DNA from 3 places in the Citricoccus sp. SGAir0253 genome. Region 1 is predicted to be linked to each of the others. Evidence: predicted binding sites of a transcription regulator. Region 1 holds the regulator's gene; each other region holds the start of a gene.
The links. The regulator LexA, encoded in region 1, represses DNA repair genes until DNA is damaged. The targets are predictions, from matches to a motif close to TCGAACANNTGTTCGA.
Positions count from the first base shown of each region.

Region 1 (5,034 bases):
CGTCCAGGCCGGGACCGGGCTGGACGCCGCGTTCGCGGCCACGCCCACCGGGCTGATCGCGCGCGGCCCGGACGAGGTGCAGGCCGGCGCGCTGCGCGCGGTGGCCGCCGCGGCCCGCCAGGCGCTGAGCGACTCCAAGGGCGGCGGGTCCGCCGGGGACACCGCGGCCGACGGCGGCCGCCAGATGGCCCGCTCCCGCCTCCAGGAGGTCCTCGAGGTGGCCGAGCGCATGCTCGGCACCACCCCCGAGGCCGAGTACCCGGAGGTGCTGTGGGCCTCCCGCCCGGGCCGCTTCGAGCCGGGGACCGGCTGGGTGCCCGGGGACGAGACGGCGGCGCCGATGCTCTCCGTCGCCCCGCTGTCCGTGGCCGGCCGGCTCCGGGATGGGCTGTTCGGCCAGGCGACCACCGTGCTGACCTCCGCGACCCTCGCCGTGGGCGACTCCTTCGACCCCGTGGCCGGGGCCCTCGGGCTGCTAGGGGAGGGGGCGCCCCGGTGGACGGGCGTGGACGTGGGCAGCCCGTTCGACTACCCGCGCCAGGGCGTGCTCTACGTGGCCCGGCACCTGCCCCGCCCCGGGCGCACCGCCGCACCGGAGTCCTACGACGAGCTCGAGGAGCTGCTGCGGGCCTCCGGGGGCGGGGCGCTGTGCCTGTTCTCCTCCCGGCGGGCCGCGGAGGACGCCGCCGCGGAGATGCGCTCCCGGCTGGGGTCCGCCCCCGAGGTGCTGTGCCAGGGGGACGCCACCCTGTCCGCCCTCGTCCGCCGGTTCGCCGCCGAGCCGGACACGTGCCTCTTCGGCACCATGAGCCTGTGGCAGGGCGTCGACGTGCCGGGCCCCTCGTGCCGGCTCGTGGTGATCGACCGCATCCCGTTCCCCCGGCCGGACGACCCCCTCGGCACGGCCCGCTCCCGGGACGTCAGCCGCCACGGGGGCAATGGGTTCATGGCCGTCTCCGCGACCCACGCGGCCGTCCGCCTGGCGCAGGGCGCGGGGCGGCTCATCCGGACCGCCACCGACCGCGGCGTCGTGGCCGTGCTGGACCCGCGGCTGGCCACCGAGCGCTACGGCGGGTTCCTGCGGTCCACGCTGCCCGACTTCTGGCCGACCACGGACCCCGCCGTCGTGCGCGGCGTGCTCGGGCGGCTGCGCGGCTGAGGGACCGGGCGGCCCCGGGGCTGCCCCCGACGGGGCGTCCTCGACGGGGTCTCGACGCGGGACGGTCTCGACGCGGGACGGTCTCGACGCGCGCGGTGCCGTCAGGCGGGCGCGGTGCCGTCAGGCGGGCGCCGCGGCGGAGAGCAGCTCGAGGGACTCCACGGTGCGGATCCCGCGCCACTCGTGGCCCTGGGCCGGGCACCAGGCCGGCCAGTCGACCGTCCAGCCGCCGTCCGCGTGCTGGCCGCCGGCGACGCGCTCGAGGTCGGCGGCCAGCTGCGCGGCCGTGAAGACGGCCCCGGCCGCCCCGCCCGCAGCCCCGATCGGCCCGGAGCCGTCCGGTCCCGACCGGGGGTCCGTGCCGGACCAGGGATCCCCGGCGAAGTCCCACGGGCGTAGCCGCTCGCCCTCCGCCCCGCCCGCCACGGGCAGGCCGCCGTCCTCCCCGAGCCGCTCGCGCAGCCGCGCCAGGTCCGCCCGGACCGCCTCGGCGGCCCGGACGCCGGGACCCGCGGAGGCCGCGGCGGAGGGGAACGCGCGTGGGGCGGGGTCATCGGGCGCCGGGCTCGCCGTCGCGGGGAGCGCGGGCGGGGCGTCGGCCCCGGGCGCGGAGGCGGACGCGCCGAGCACGGCCAGCTCGGCGGACAGGAACCGCAGCGCGTACTTGACCTCGTAGGCGGGCAGCGGCGCCGGGCCGCCCAGGCGTGCGTGGCACCACGCGACGGCCGCCTCGGACCAGCCGCCGGTGAAGCCCGTGCGCAGCGCCGCCGCGGCGAAGCCGAACGTCAGGAGGGAGCCGGCGGGGCCCGGCTCGACCCAGGGCGCCCGGGGCCAGGGCCGGGACGGCTCGGTCATGAACGGCAGGGACCCGTCGAGGCCGGACGTGGCGGCGGCCCACTCGAGGCCGGTGCGGACCCACGGGTGGTCGGCCAGCCCCCAGCCGGCCAGCAGGTCCAGGGCGGCCAGGGTGGACAGCGGCTCGCTCAGCGGGGACCGGAGGTCCGGCTCGAGCCCGTGCCCGAAGCCGCCGTCCGGGTTGCGGTAGGCCCCCAGCGCGGCGAGGACCCCGTCCTGGTCCCCGCCGTGGAGCAGCAGGTCCACCCGCCGGCGCTCCAGCAGCCGGGCATGGGTGAACACGAAGCGCTCGGCGTCCGCGACGCGCACGCCGGTCGGGAAGGGACGGTGGTTCCTCATCGGATCCTCCTCCGTTCGTCATCGACCCGGGCACGGTGCGTCCCCGTGCCGGGCCCCGGTCAGAGGGAGCGCAGCACGGTGACGACCTTGCCCATCACCGTCGCCTCGTCCCCCAGGATCGGCTCGTAGGCGGAGTTCTGCGGCAGCAGCCAGGTGTGGCCGTCCCGCTGGCGGAAGGTCTTGACGGTGGCCTCGTCGTCCAACAGTGCGGCCACGATGTCCCCGTTCTGCGCGGCGTGCTGGCGCCGGACCACGACCCAGTCGCCGTCGCAGATGGCGGCGTCCACCATCGAGTCGCCCGAGACGCGCAGCATGAACAGCTCGCCCTCGCCGGTGAGCTGCCGGGGGAGGGTCATGACGTCCTCGACCTGCTGCTCGGCCAGGATGGGGCCGCCGGCGGCGATGCGGCCGACCAGCGGCACGGGCACCCCGTGCCCCTCGACGGCGCCCGTGTGCAGCGTGGCCACCGGCGCCGGCGCGGCCTCCGGAGCACCGCCGGCAACGGGCCGGCCGTCCTCGTCGAGCAGGACCTCCATGGCCCGCGGCCGGCCCGGGTCCTTGCGGATGTAGCCCCACTTCTCCAGCTGCCCCAGCTGGTGGGTGACGGAGGACAGGGACGCCAGGCCCGCGGCGTCGCCGATCTCCCGCATGGACGGCGGGTAGCCGTGCTGGGCGATGGCGGACCGGATCGAGCCCAGGATGACCCGCTGGCGGGGGTGAGGGGACGCGCCGCGGTCGGGGACGGGGCGTCTGGCGTGGGCAAGGGGTTCCGGGTGGCCATGCGTGGGTCCGTTCTTATCGTGTCCGTGGGGCCGACTGGGCTGTGCCGTGGCCGTCCCGCCGGGCGGCGTCACGCCACGTCCTGCCCCCGATGCTACGGGAGGAGACGGCCGGATTCAAAGGTATGTTCGAACTTTCGCTTGGCGTGTCTCGAACATGCGTGCTAGACATGGCAACGAGGAACTAGAACACACGTTCGATCAGCCCGCTCGCCGGGCGGAGAGGCAGGAGAGCATGAGCACTGCAGCATCGATCGGGGTCCCCGTCCACCGCGTCGCCGGGTTCCGCCTGAACCGCCGCGGCCGCCTCCTGCTGCTCGGGCTGCCCGTCATCGTGCTGGCCGTGCTGGCCGCGGCCGCCGCCGTGTTCTTCGGCGCCCACGCCGTGGCCCCCGCGGCCGCCTCGCCCGAGCGCTCCGCCCCCGCCCTGCGGTCGGTCACCGTGGACTACGGGGACACGCTGTGGTCCCTGGCCGGTGAGGCGGTCCCGGAGGGTCCGCGCAACGAGACCATCCTGCGCATCGGCGAGCTCAACGACCTCTCGGGCCCGGACCTGCAGCCGGGGCAGGTCCTCTTCGTCCCGGCCGCGGGCTGACCCCCGCCGCCGGCCTCGGCGGCGTAAACCGGCGAGACCGGAGCGGGGCGTGGCCGCGGCCGGTCCTAGACTGGACCGGGTGAGCACCGACGATTCCCTGTCCAGCCAGGAGGCCCTGGCCGCCCTGCCCCTCCGCGAGAACCTCCGCGGGCTGAGCCCCTACGGCGCGCCCCAGCTGGACGTGGCCGTCGCGCTCAACACGAACGAGAACACGCATCCCGTGCCCCCGGAGGTCGTCGAGGCGATCACGGCGTCCGTGGCCGAGGCCGCCGTCACCCTCAACCGCTACCCGGACCGGGAGTTCACCGAGCTGCGGAAGCGCCTGGCCGAGTACCTGGGGCATGGGCTGTCCGCGGACAACCTGTGGGCCGCCAACGGCTCGAACGAGATCCTGCAGCAGCTGCTGCAGGCCTTCGGCGGCCCCGGGCGCAGCGTGCTGTCCTTCCCGCCGACCTACTCGATGTACCCCCTGCTCGCCGCCGGCACGGACACCGCCTACGTGGCCGGGGAGCGGGGTGAGGACTTCTCCCTGACGGCGGCCTCCGCCGCGGCCCAGGTGAGCGAGCACCGCCCCCACGTGGTGCTGCTGTGCTCCCCGAACAACCCGACGGGCACGGCGCTGGGACTGGACGTCGTGGAGGCCGTCTACGAGGCCGCCGAGGCCTTCGATGGCATGGTCGTGGTGGACGAGGCGTACGCCGAGTTCGCCCTGGCCGGGACCCGCTCCGCGCTGACGCTGCTGCCCGGCCGCCCGCGGCTCGTGGTCACCCGGACCATGTCCAAGGCCTTCGCCCTCGCGGGGGCACGCCTGGGCTACCTCGCCGCGGCCCCGGAGGTCACCGACGCCCTGCGCCTCGTGCGGTTGCCGTACCACCTCTCCGCCGTGTCCCAGGCCACGGCCAACGCCGCCCTCCAGCACTATGACGTCCTGCTGGAGAACGTCGAGGACATCAAGGCCCAGCGGGACCGGATCGTCACGGGCCTGCGCGAGCTCGGACTGTCCCCGGCGATCTCGGACTCGAACTTCGTCTTCTTCGGCGGACTGGACGACTCGCACGCCGTCTGGCGGGGCCTGCTGGAGCACGGCGTGCTGGTGCGCGACGTCGGCATCCCGGGGCACCTGCGCGTCACCGCCGGCACCGAGGCGGAGACGACGGCGTTCCTCACCGCCCTGCGCGAGGTGCTCCACCGGTCCTGACGTGGCAGCATGCCGGGCCGGGCCCGTAGACTGGGAGGGGCCCTCGCGGGGAGGGGCCCGAAGTCTGTGGGGGGAGGGCCGTGGCACGGCCGGACTGGAAGCGCGCGTA
Region 1 is NZ_CP039424.1:2,322,528-2,327,561, reverse strand. It holds gene E7744_RS10250 (ATP-dependent DNA helicase) at 1-1,159, shown strand, start outside; gene E7744_RS10245 (hypothetical protein) at 1,280-2,353, opposite strand; gene lexA (transcriptional repressor LexA) at 2,413-3,054, opposite strand; gene E7744_RS10235 (LysM peptidoglycan-binding domain-containing protein) at 3,368-3,727, shown strand; gene E7744_RS10230 (histidinol-phosphate transaminase) at 3,807-4,925, shown strand; gene E7744_RS15835 (Ig-like domain-containing protein) at 5,006-5,034, shown strand, end outside.

Region 2 (5,034 bases), 1.0 Mb from region 1:
CACCTGGAAGTTGTGGGCGCCGCACACGATGCCCTGGACGCCGGAGGGGTCGATGCCCTCCCCGGTGAGCGGCTGGGGGGCGCCCTCGGGGGCCACCCGGACCTGGCACCAGTTGATGGTCTTGCCGTTGGACTGCGGCTCGGGGACCATCTCCAGGACCTCGCCGACGACGATCGGCCCGGAGAGCCCGTCCAGCGGACGGTGGACGTCCTCCTCCTCGAGCCCGACCCTCACCAGGTCGGCCATGACGTCCTCGGCGGTGGCGTCCGCCGGGACCTGCGCGTATTCACGGAGCCATGACAGCGGGATGCGCATGGGTGATCAGATCTCCATTCCGAAGTGCTGGGAGAAGCGGACGTCGCCCTCGATCATGTCGTGCATGTCCGGGACCTCGTTGCGGAACATCAGGGTGCGCTCGACGCCCATGCCGAAGGCGAAGCCGGAGTAGACTTCCGGGTCGATGCCGGCGGCGCGCAGCTCGTTGGGGTGCACCATGCCGCAGCCGCCCCATTCGATCCACTGGGGACCGCCCTTGGCGCCGGGGTGCCAGATGTCCATCTCGGCGCTGGGCTCCGTGAAGGGGAAGTAGTTCGGGCGCAGCCGGATCCGGGCCTCGGGGCCGAACATCTGCCGGGCGAAGTACTCCAGGGTGCCGCGCAGGTCCGCCATGGTCAGGCCCTCGTCCACCGCGAGTCCCTCGAACTGGTGGAACACGGGGGTGTGCGTGGCGTCGAGCTCGTCGGTGCGGAAGGTCCGGCCCGGGCACAGCACGTAGGTCGGCGTGCCCCGCTCGAGCATGGCGCGCATCTGCACCGGGGAGGTGTGGGTGCGCAGCACGAGGTGGGACTCCGGCGGGTCCACGAAGAAGGTGTCCTGCATCTCCCGGGCCGGGTGGTCCGGCTCGAAGTTCAGCGCGTCGAAGTTGTACCACTCGGACTCGACCTCGGGGCCCTCGGCGATCTCCCAGCCCATGCCGACGAAGATGTCGCACACGCGCTCCTGCAGCACGGACAGCGGGTGCCGGGCGCCGACGCGCCGGCGGCGCACGGCCGCCGTGACGTCCACCGTCTCCTCCACGAGCAGCCGCGCGGCGCGCTCCTCCTCGAGCACGGCGGTGCGGGCGGCGAGCGCCGACTCCATGGCCTTGCGGGCGGAGCCCATGAGCCTGCCGGCCACCGACTTCTGCTCCTTGGGCAGCTTGCCGATGGCGCGGTTCGCCAGGGTCAGCGGGGCCCTCTCCCCCGTGTGGGCCAGCCGGGCGGCCTTGAGCCCGTCCAGGTCGGTGGCGGCCTCGAACGCGCGCAGGGCGCTCTCGACGGCGGCGTTCACCGCCGCCTCGTCGGCCGGGGAGATCTCCGGGGCGGTGCCGTCCGGCTGATCGACCGGGCGTTCGGCCAGGTCCTGGGGGGTTTCCGTCATGGCGGGCAACGACCTTCATGCTGCGGTGGATGGGGACACGGGAGGGGCCGTCCGCGCGGGAGGCCCCGGCCAGTCTAGTGGACCGGTCCCGGCGCCTAGGCTCCTGTCATGAGCGTTCCGCCGCCCCCACCGCCTCGGTCCCCGTCCCGCCCGCGGGGCCGTCGGCCGGCGCGTCGGTCGGCCCGCAGGTCGAGCCGGTCGCCGGACCGGTTGCCGGCCGCGCTGGCGCTGCGCCGGGCGTGGAACGCGGCCAACCTGTCCACCCCGCTGGGCCTGGCCCTGGCCCGCGCCGCCGGCTGCACGGTCCGCCGGGGCCCGGACGGGCTGCTGCTGGCCTCCGGCTACCGGTGGGCCTTCCCGGACGGCGGGGCCTTCACCGTGGGCAACACGGTCCTGCTGCGGCCGGGCACCGCGCCCACGGCGCGGCTGCTGGCGCACGAGTCCCGGCACGCGACCCAGTACGCGTGGTGCGCCGGGGTGCCCTTCCTGCCGCTGTACCTGCTGGGGGTGGGCTGGTCGGTACTGCGCACGGGCGACGCCGCCTCGCGCAATCCCTTCGAGCGGCACGCGGGGCTGGCGGCCGGTGGCTACCGCGAGCGCCCGGTGCGCTGGCCGCGCCGCGCCGCCTGAGCCCCTCCGCAGGACCGCGCGGGTCCGGCGCCGAGCGGGACGGGAGGCGCGGGGCGCCCGGTGCGGCGGGCGGGGGCCGCCGCGGGGTCGCGGGAGGGGGCCGCTGCGGGGTCGCGGGAGGGGACCATGCCCCCACCCTAGGCCCGGGACGGCGACGGCGACCGGGGCCCCGGACGGCGTCGGGCGGGTGCGGGAGTCCGGTGGGCGACGCCGACGGGCGCCGGTCCGCCGCGGGTCGGCCGCTGGGGTGGCGACGGGACCGAGGACAGGGTGGCACCTTGCAGCCGTATTCGTACATGTGTTCTAATCAACGCCATGCGATGGGAAGCGCAGGCACTGCAGGCCGGGGACGGGACCGGCCAGGACGGCGGCGGCACTCCAGCCGCACCCGCCGCCCTGCTGCCGCTCTCCGGCCTGCAGCGTTCCATCACGACCCCGGAGTTCGCCGGGATCACCTTCCACGAGGTCGTGGCCAAGTCCGCGCTGAACCGCGTCCCGGACTCCTCGTCCATGCCGTTCCGCTGGACCGTCAACCCCTACCGCGGGTGCACCCACGCCTGCCGGTACTGCTACGCCCGCGGCACCCACGAGTACCTGGACCTGGACGCGGGAGTGGACTTCGACCGGCAGATCGTGGTGAAGGTCAACGTCGCCGAGGTGCTGCGCCGCGAACTGTCCCGGCCCTCGTGGGCGCACGAGCCGGTGGCCCTGGGCACCAACACGGACCCGTACCAGCGGGCGGAGGGCCGGTACCGGCTGATGCCGGGCATCATCCGGGCCCTCGCGGACACGGGCACCCCGTTCTCCATCCTGACCAAGGGCACCCTGCTGGGGCGGGACCTGGAGCTGCTGGCCGAGGCCTCGCGCCACGTGCCCGTCCACGTCTCCGTGTCCCTGGCGATGCTCGACGGGCGCCTGGCCGAGCGGGTGGAGCCCGGCACCCCCGCCCCGGCCGCCCGGCTGCGGCTGATCGAGAGGCTGGCCGCCGCCGGTGCCGCGGTGACCGTGATGGCCATGCCCCTGCTGCCGTGGCTCACGGACTCCGAGCGGCAGCTGGAGGAGTTGATGGCGGTCCTCGCCGGCGCTGGGGCCCGGTCCGTGCTGGCCGGGGCCCTGCACCTGCGCCCCGGCGCGCGGCAGTGGTACCTGGACTGGATCGCCGCCGAGCACCCGGAGCTGCTCGAGGGCTACCGCAGCCTCTACGCCCGGGGCGCCTACGCGGCCCCCTCCTACCGCAGTGCCCTGGGACGGCGGGCCGGCGCGGCCGCCCGACGCCACGGGCTGGACCACGGCGGCGCGCACCGGCTCACCCGGCCGGACGGCCCCGGTCGTCCGGCTCCCGAGCGGCCGCCGGGAACGCCGGCCGCCCCCCGGACCGGATCACCGGCCGGATCGTCCGCCGTCGGCGACCGCCCCGGGCGCCCGGGACGGGCCGGTCCGGCGGGCCGGACACACCCCGACGGACAGGCGCAGGCGGCCCTGTTCTGAGCGGCCGCGCGTTCCCGGCCGTCGCGTCCTCAGCCGCGGAGCAGGCGCACGAGGGCGTCCACGATGGGCCGGTCCGCCGGGATCCACTCGAGGTCCTGGAGCGTCCCGCGCTCGAGGCCCCGCCACTCCAGCACATCGTGGTCCTGCAGGGGTCGGGGCTCACCGTCCTCGATGACGGCGGTGAACACCCGCATGCGCGCACCGTTGCCGAGCAGCCAGCCCTCGGGGTGGTCGGCGGACACCTCCCGGTCCAGCCGGATGCCCACCCCGAGCTCCTCGCGGACCTCGCGCCGCAGGGCCGCCCGGTGGTCCTCGCCCGGCTCGACCTTGCCCCCGGGGAACTCCCACAGGCCCGCGAGGGACTCCGGGGAGCTGCGCCGCGCGACCAGCAGGCGGGAGGGTCCCTCCAGCCGGTCCAGCAGGGCCGCCCCCACCACCGGTCGCCGTCCCCCGGCCGGCCCGGACTCCGTCGGGAGCCCGTCGGCCGAGGGGCCCGGGGCGGGCCGGGGCGCCGTGGCCGGGAGGGGCGGCGTGGTGGGGTCCGTGATCTCGCTCATGGTCCCCGATCCTAGGCGGGCCGCACCCCGGCCACGGCCGTAGTCTGGACCGGTGCCCGATTCCCCCGCCTCCCGCCCCGCCGCCTCCTCCACCCCGGGCACTCCCGCCCCGCCGGCCGGGCCGGCCCCCCGGCCCCGGCGCATGCTGCCCGGCATCCTGGCGCTCGCCCTGGGCGGCTTCGCCATCGGCACCACCGAGTTCGCGATCATGGGGCTGCTGCCCCAGGCGGTCGAGGACCTCGGCGTCGACCTGCCCGCGGGCGGCATCCTCATCTCCACGTACGCCCTGGGCGTGGTCGTCGGCGCGCCGTTGCTCGCGGCCGGCCTGGCCCGCGTGGACCGGAGGACCTCGGCCCTGTGGCTGATGGGGCTGTTCGTCGCCGGCCACGCCGGCAGCCTGCTCGCCCCGGACTTCGGCACCATGATGCTGGCCCGCTTCCTCTCCGGCCTGCCCCACGGGGCGTACTTCTCCGCGGCCGCGCTGGCGGCCGCCCACCTGGCCGGCCCAGCGCGCCGTGGCCAGGCGACGGCGTGGGTCATGGCCGGGCTCTCCGTGGCCAACCTCGTGGGCGTGCCCCTGGCCACGTGGCTCGGCCAGGTGGCCGGCTGGCGGTGGATGTTCGTGGTCACGGGCCTGTTCGGCGCGGCCACGATCGCCGCCGTGGCATGGCTCGTGCCGTCGATCCCCGCCCCCGCCGGCGCCTCCGTGCGCGGGGAGCTCACCGCGCTGCGCTCCCCCGCCCTGTGGCGGGCCGTGGTGGTGGGCATCATCGGCTTCGCCGGGATGTTCGCCCTCTACACGTACATCGCCCCCGTGTTCGTCCGGGTCGGCGGCATGCCGGAGGCACTCGTGCCGCTCATCATGGCCCTCTACGGGGTGGGCATGGTGGTGGGCACCCTGCTCGGCGGCGCGTGGTCCGATCGCTCGGCCACGCGGACC
Region 2 is NZ_CP039424.1:1,278,010-1,283,043, reverse strand. It holds gene pheT (phenylalanine--tRNA ligase subunit beta) at 1-315, opposite strand, end outside; gene pheS (phenylalanine--tRNA ligase subunit alpha) at 322-1,419, opposite strand; gene E7744_RS05825 (DUF4157 domain-containing protein) at 1,630-2,049, shown strand; gene E7744_RS05820 (Rv2578c family radical SAM protein) at 2,365-3,537, shown strand; gene E7744_RS05815 ((deoxy)nucleoside triphosphate pyrophosphohydrolase) at 3,567-3,971, opposite strand; gene E7744_RS05810 (MFS transporter) at 4,147-5,034, shown strand, end outside.
Region 2: E7744_RS05820 (Rv2578c family radical SAM protein) is a predicted target of LexA. The motif match lies at 2,340-2,355, and genes of this name have one in related genera.

Region 3 (5,034 bases), 1.4 Mb from region 1:
TCCGGCGCGGGATGCCAGGCACCCGCACCGGAAGGGTGGAGGATCAGCGCTTCGAGAACTGCGAGGCCTTGCGGGCCTTCTTGAGGCCGGCCTTCTTGCGCTCGATGACGCGCGGGTCGCGGGTCAGGAAGCCGGCCTTCTTGAGCGCCGGACGGTTGTTGTCCCGGTCGATCTCGTTCAGGGCACGGGCCACGCCCAGGCGCAGGGCGCCGGCCTGGCCGGAGGGGCCACCGCCGGAGATGCGGGCGATGACGTCGTAGGCACCCTCGAGCTCGAGGAGCTTGAACGGGTCGTTGACTTCCTGCTGGTGCAGCTTGTTCGGGAAGTAGGTCTCCAGCGCGCGGCCGTTGATGGTCCACTGGCCGGAGCCCGGGACCACGCGGACGCGGGCGATGGCCTGCTTGCGGCGGCCCACGGCGGCACCGGCGACGGTGAGGGCCGGGCGCTCGGTGACGGCGACGGCCTCGGCGGCCGGGGCGGACTCGGAGGTGTAGCTGGTCAGCTCCACTTCCTCGGTCGACTCATTCTCGTTGAGAGTCATGGTTCTCCTTGAAAGACTTGGGGTGGCTGACCCGTTACTGGGCGACCTGGGTGATGTCGAACGTCTTGGGCTGCTGGGCGGCGTGCGGGTGCTCGGCACCGCGGTACACCTTCAGCTTGTGCAGCTGCTCGGCGGCCAGGGAGTTCTTCGGGAGCATGCCGCGCACGGCCTTCTCCACGGCGCGGACCGGGTTCTTCTCCAGGAGCTCCGCGTAGGAGACCGAGGAGAGACCGCCCGGGTAGCCGGAGTGGCGGTAGGCGCGCTTCTTCTCGAGCTTGGCGCCGGTCAGGGCCACCTTCTCGGCGTTGATGATGATGACGAAATCGCCCATGTCCATGTGGGGGGCGAAGGTCGGCTTGTGCTTTCCGCGCAGCAGCGTTGCGGTCTGGCTGGCAAGACGACCCAGCACGACGTCGGTGGCGTCAATGACGTGCCACTGGCGGTCGGCGTCGCCGGGCTTGGGAGTGTACGTACGCACGGTGTTTGCCTTCGTTTTCGGTGTCGGTTACAGCGACCTGGCCGTGGGGCGTGAGTCCTCGGCGCGGGCACTGACGTTCTTCGGTGCGCAACCGGCACACCAGGTGAGGGCTGATGTGAGGCCGGGTCCGAAAGCTTCCCGGCGGCGCCCCGGGCGTGAGCGGCCATGCAACCAGGCCACCCGTGGGCGCAGCGGATCCGGGAAAGGACACGCACAACGAAGGTCCATACTACCGGTTCGGCCCGGAACCGGCAAAGCAACCGGCAAGGCGCCGGGCCCGACGGCGGCCGTCCCGGCCCGTGCGGGCGGCGGGGGTAGCGAGGGCGCGGAGGGGATACCGAGAGGCCGCGGAGGGCTTCGGAGCGGCTGTGGAGAGGCGACCCGGGCCGATCCCGGCCGGGCCCCGGCGGCCATCGCCCGGCAACGGGCGGGCGCCGGTCCGTGCGGATTCCCGACAACACCCCGCCAGCACCCTCCCCGGGTCCCGCAGGCCGCTCCTGCACAGGAACCTCTTCTGGGCGTGTCATCCACAGACTTCGCGAACCCCTGTCGGCGCCGCACGGGCAGTGCTGAGATGGTCATATTCGAACACATCTTCGATCAATGGTCCGGACAACAGCGCGGAGGGGGCAGCACGATGACGATCCAGCACACGCCGCCGTTCGACGTCCCCGAGGTTCCCCATCTGGACCGGCTCCCGCTGGAGGACCTCATGCGCCTGGCCCACGAGGCCACGCGATCGCTCACCCGGAGGCTTGCCTCGACAGCGTCGCTCCACGAGCTGTCGCCGGCGCCACGGCCGGAGGAGGCCGCAGCCGACTGGGGCGCCATGCTTCCCACGGACGGCGGGAAAACCACAGCCGGCGAGACCCACCCCACCCCCCTCGCTGCGACGGAGGGAGCGGCATCGTTCACGCTGCCCGTCCTGCACCATGCCCTCGAGTCCGTGGCCCGGTCGATCGCGGCGGCGCAGATGTCCCTGGCGCGGCACACGTCCGAGGTCTTCGAGGTCCCCGCCACACGGTCGCGGCTCCTCGGGCTGCCGGAGGGCAAGACCGCCTTCCGGGACACCGCGGACTACCTCCGGGGCATGCTCCGCATCGACACCTCCGAGGCGAAGCGGCGGCTCCGGCACGCCGACGTGCTGTGCGCCTCTCGGGTGCTCACCGGGGAGGCGCTCCCCCCGCAGTTGCCGGAGTTGTCGGCGGCGGTGCACGCCGGCACCCTGGACCGCGCCGCCATCGACCACGTCCGGGGAACCGTCGCCGAGGCCCGGCGGATCGCGACGCGGGCGGAGGCCGACCCGGAGGTCGTCGAGCGGCTGATCACCGAGGGCGAGGCCACGATGGTGGACCAGGGCCAGGCCATGGAGCCCGCGATGCTGCGCCGGGTGTGCCACCACTGGCTCCGGTGGTTCGAGGCCGCCGTGGACCCGGACGGCACGGAGCCCACGGACCTGGACGCGCCCCGCGAGCAGGGGCTGGTCTACAAGGGCCGCCGCAACGGCTTCCACCACTGGCTCCTGGCCGCCAACGACGCCCAGCACGAGACGCTTCGGACCGTCGCCGAGGCCGCGAACAACCCCCGCGCGCGGCAGGGCCATGAGGAGGCCCCCGAGGCGGAGGAGGTTCCCCCGGCGGGAGGCGCCGCGGGGCCCGTGGACGAGTCCGCGGGGAACGGACCATCAGCGAACGGGCCTGCAGACACCGCGCTGGACCCGCGCTCGCGGCATCAGAGGTCGCTGGACGGACTCATCGCCTGCCTGTCCGCCGGCCTGTCGGTGGCCGACAGCAAGGCCCTGCCGTGGACCGGTGGGACGCGTCCGCAGGTGGCCGTCACGATCGACTACCGGACCCTCCTCGGCGACCTCGTGACCGCCGGCGCCGCCTCGGCCGAGGACCTGGCCGGCTTCGAGTCCTCGGCCACGTTCACCGGTTCCGTGCACCCCCAGCTGATCCGCACGCTGGCCTGCGATGCCGACATCCTGCCGGTCGTGCTGGGGGCGGAGGGGCAGGTCCTCGACGTCGGCCGGGCCCAGCGGCTCTTCCCCGCACGGCTGCGGCAGGCGATCGCCGCCCGGGACGGCGGCTGCGCCGCCCCGGGATGCTCCATCCCCGCGCCGTGGTGCGACGTGCACCATGTGCAGTACTGGGAACGCGGCGGCCCCACCTCCGTGGACAACGGGGTACTCCTGTGCAACCACCACCATCACGCGGTGCACGCGGGGGCCTGGGAGATCGAGATGGACTCGGGGCGGCCATGGTTCATCCCCGCGCCCTACCTCGACCCACAGCAACGGCTTCGGCGCAATCGCTACTGGCGACGATGACGGCGCCGGCCGCCGGCCGCCGAGCTGCTGGAAGTCCCGGTCCTTGAGGTTGTGCCCTTGAGTCTTGAGGTGGGCCCGGGCCCTTGAGGATCGGCGCCCGTAGTTCAGCGTTTCCCCAAGGATGCGCACCGGTGACGGTCAGCGGTCCCGCAAGACACTCGACGTTTCGCAGGGGATCTTCAGGCTTCAAGCAAGAATGCCCATTTCCCGAGACACGAGAATGTGATTCGCCTTACGCTCGAAATGTCCCCAAGGACAGCACGGTAAGAGCCCACCGACTCACCTGAACAGACGATCGACCGGCGCTCTTCCCCGTCCATCACCGCAGTACCTGTCTCAAGGAGAATCCCATGCAGCACTTCCTGACCTCCCTGTTCGCCATGATCAAGCGTGACGAGGAGGGCGCCACCGCGGTCGAGTACGGCCTGCTGGTCGGCCTCATCGCAGTCGCCATCGTCGCCACCCTGCTCCTGCTCGGCCCCGAGCTGAACGACATGTTCGATCGGGTCCTCGACTCCCTGACGCCGATCGCGTGATCACGGATCCGCGGAGCTGACACAGCCCACCGCGTGAGGGGGCGGCCGGCAGCACATCGCCAGGCCGCCCCTTCTGCGTTGGTCCCGCCGACGATCCCCCGGCACCCAGCCTCCGCCGTTCATGAGTCCATCCCCAGACTTGGAGCGAGCATGACCCCGCAGCCCCGTCCCGTCTCACCGGGTTGCACCGCCGCCGAGGAGCGCGAGCGCGGTGCCGCCGCCGTCGAATTCGCGCTCGTCGTCCCGGTGCTCCTGGCCATCGTGCTCGGCATCATCGAGTTCGGCATGATCTTCAACGCCCAGATCCAGGTGACCGCCGCGGCCCGCGACGCGGCCCGCGTCGTCTCCATCACCGACGAACCGGCGACCGCCATGGGCGACGCGGTCAACGTCGCCCTGGCCTCCGCTCCGACGGTGCCCATCGCCCCCGCGAGCGTCAACATCGCCGTGGTGCCGGCCGGGACGGCGGCCAACCCCTGCCCGGCCGGCTCCGAGGTCACCGTCACCATCAACCACTCCGTGGACTCGCTGACCGGCCTCTTCGGTGCGGCCACGCCCCTCACCGGCACGGGGGTGATGAGATGCGGCGTGTGACCTCCCGCCTCGGCCGGCGCCTCCGCGACGAGGAGCGGGGAACCGTCTCCGTCCTCACGGCGTTCCTCATGGTCGCCCTGCTCGGGTTCACGGCCATCGTCGTGGACGTGGGCCTGCTCTACTTCGAACGGGCCCAGCTCCAGAACGGCGCCGACGCCGGCGCGCTGGCCATCGCCCAGGACTGCGCCTTGGGTACCTGCCCGGGCGACCCGCAGGGCCTCGCCATCGAGATGGCCAGCGACAATGCCAACGACGACGACGCCACCGCCGACCCCCCGCAGATCGACCTCGGCGCCGGCCGCGTCCGCGTGACGGCGGCCACCCCGGCGGACAATCCGCTGGCGCTGGCGTTCGCCCCCGTGGTGCAGATGCTCCTCGACCCGGCCCGGGCCGCGGATCCCGACTTTGGCGAGGCCATCCTGACGGCTGACGCGGAGGCCGGCTGGTTCGTTCCCACGGGCGGCCCGCGGGTGCTCCCCCTCGCCATCTCCTGGTGCCAGTTCGAGTACCAGCTCGATGCGGGCGTGCAGGTCATCCGGACCAGCACGAACCCCAC
Region 3 is NZ_CP039424.1:904,163-909,196, reverse strand. It holds gene rpsI (30S ribosomal protein S9) at 44-541, opposite strand; gene rplM (50S ribosomal protein L13) at 576-1,019, opposite strand; gene E7744_RS04200 (HNH endonuclease signature motif containing protein) at 1,657-3,348, shown strand; gene E7744_RS04195 (Flp family type IVb pilin) at 3,699-3,884, shown strand; gene E7744_RS04190 (TadE/TadG family type IV pilus assembly protein) at 4,035-4,478, shown strand; gene E7744_RS04185 (TadE/TadG family type IV pilus assembly protein) at 4,475-5,034, shown strand, end outside.
Region 3: E7744_RS04200 (HNH endonuclease signature motif containing protein) is a predicted target of LexA. The motif match lies at 1,604-1,619, and genes of this name have one in related genera.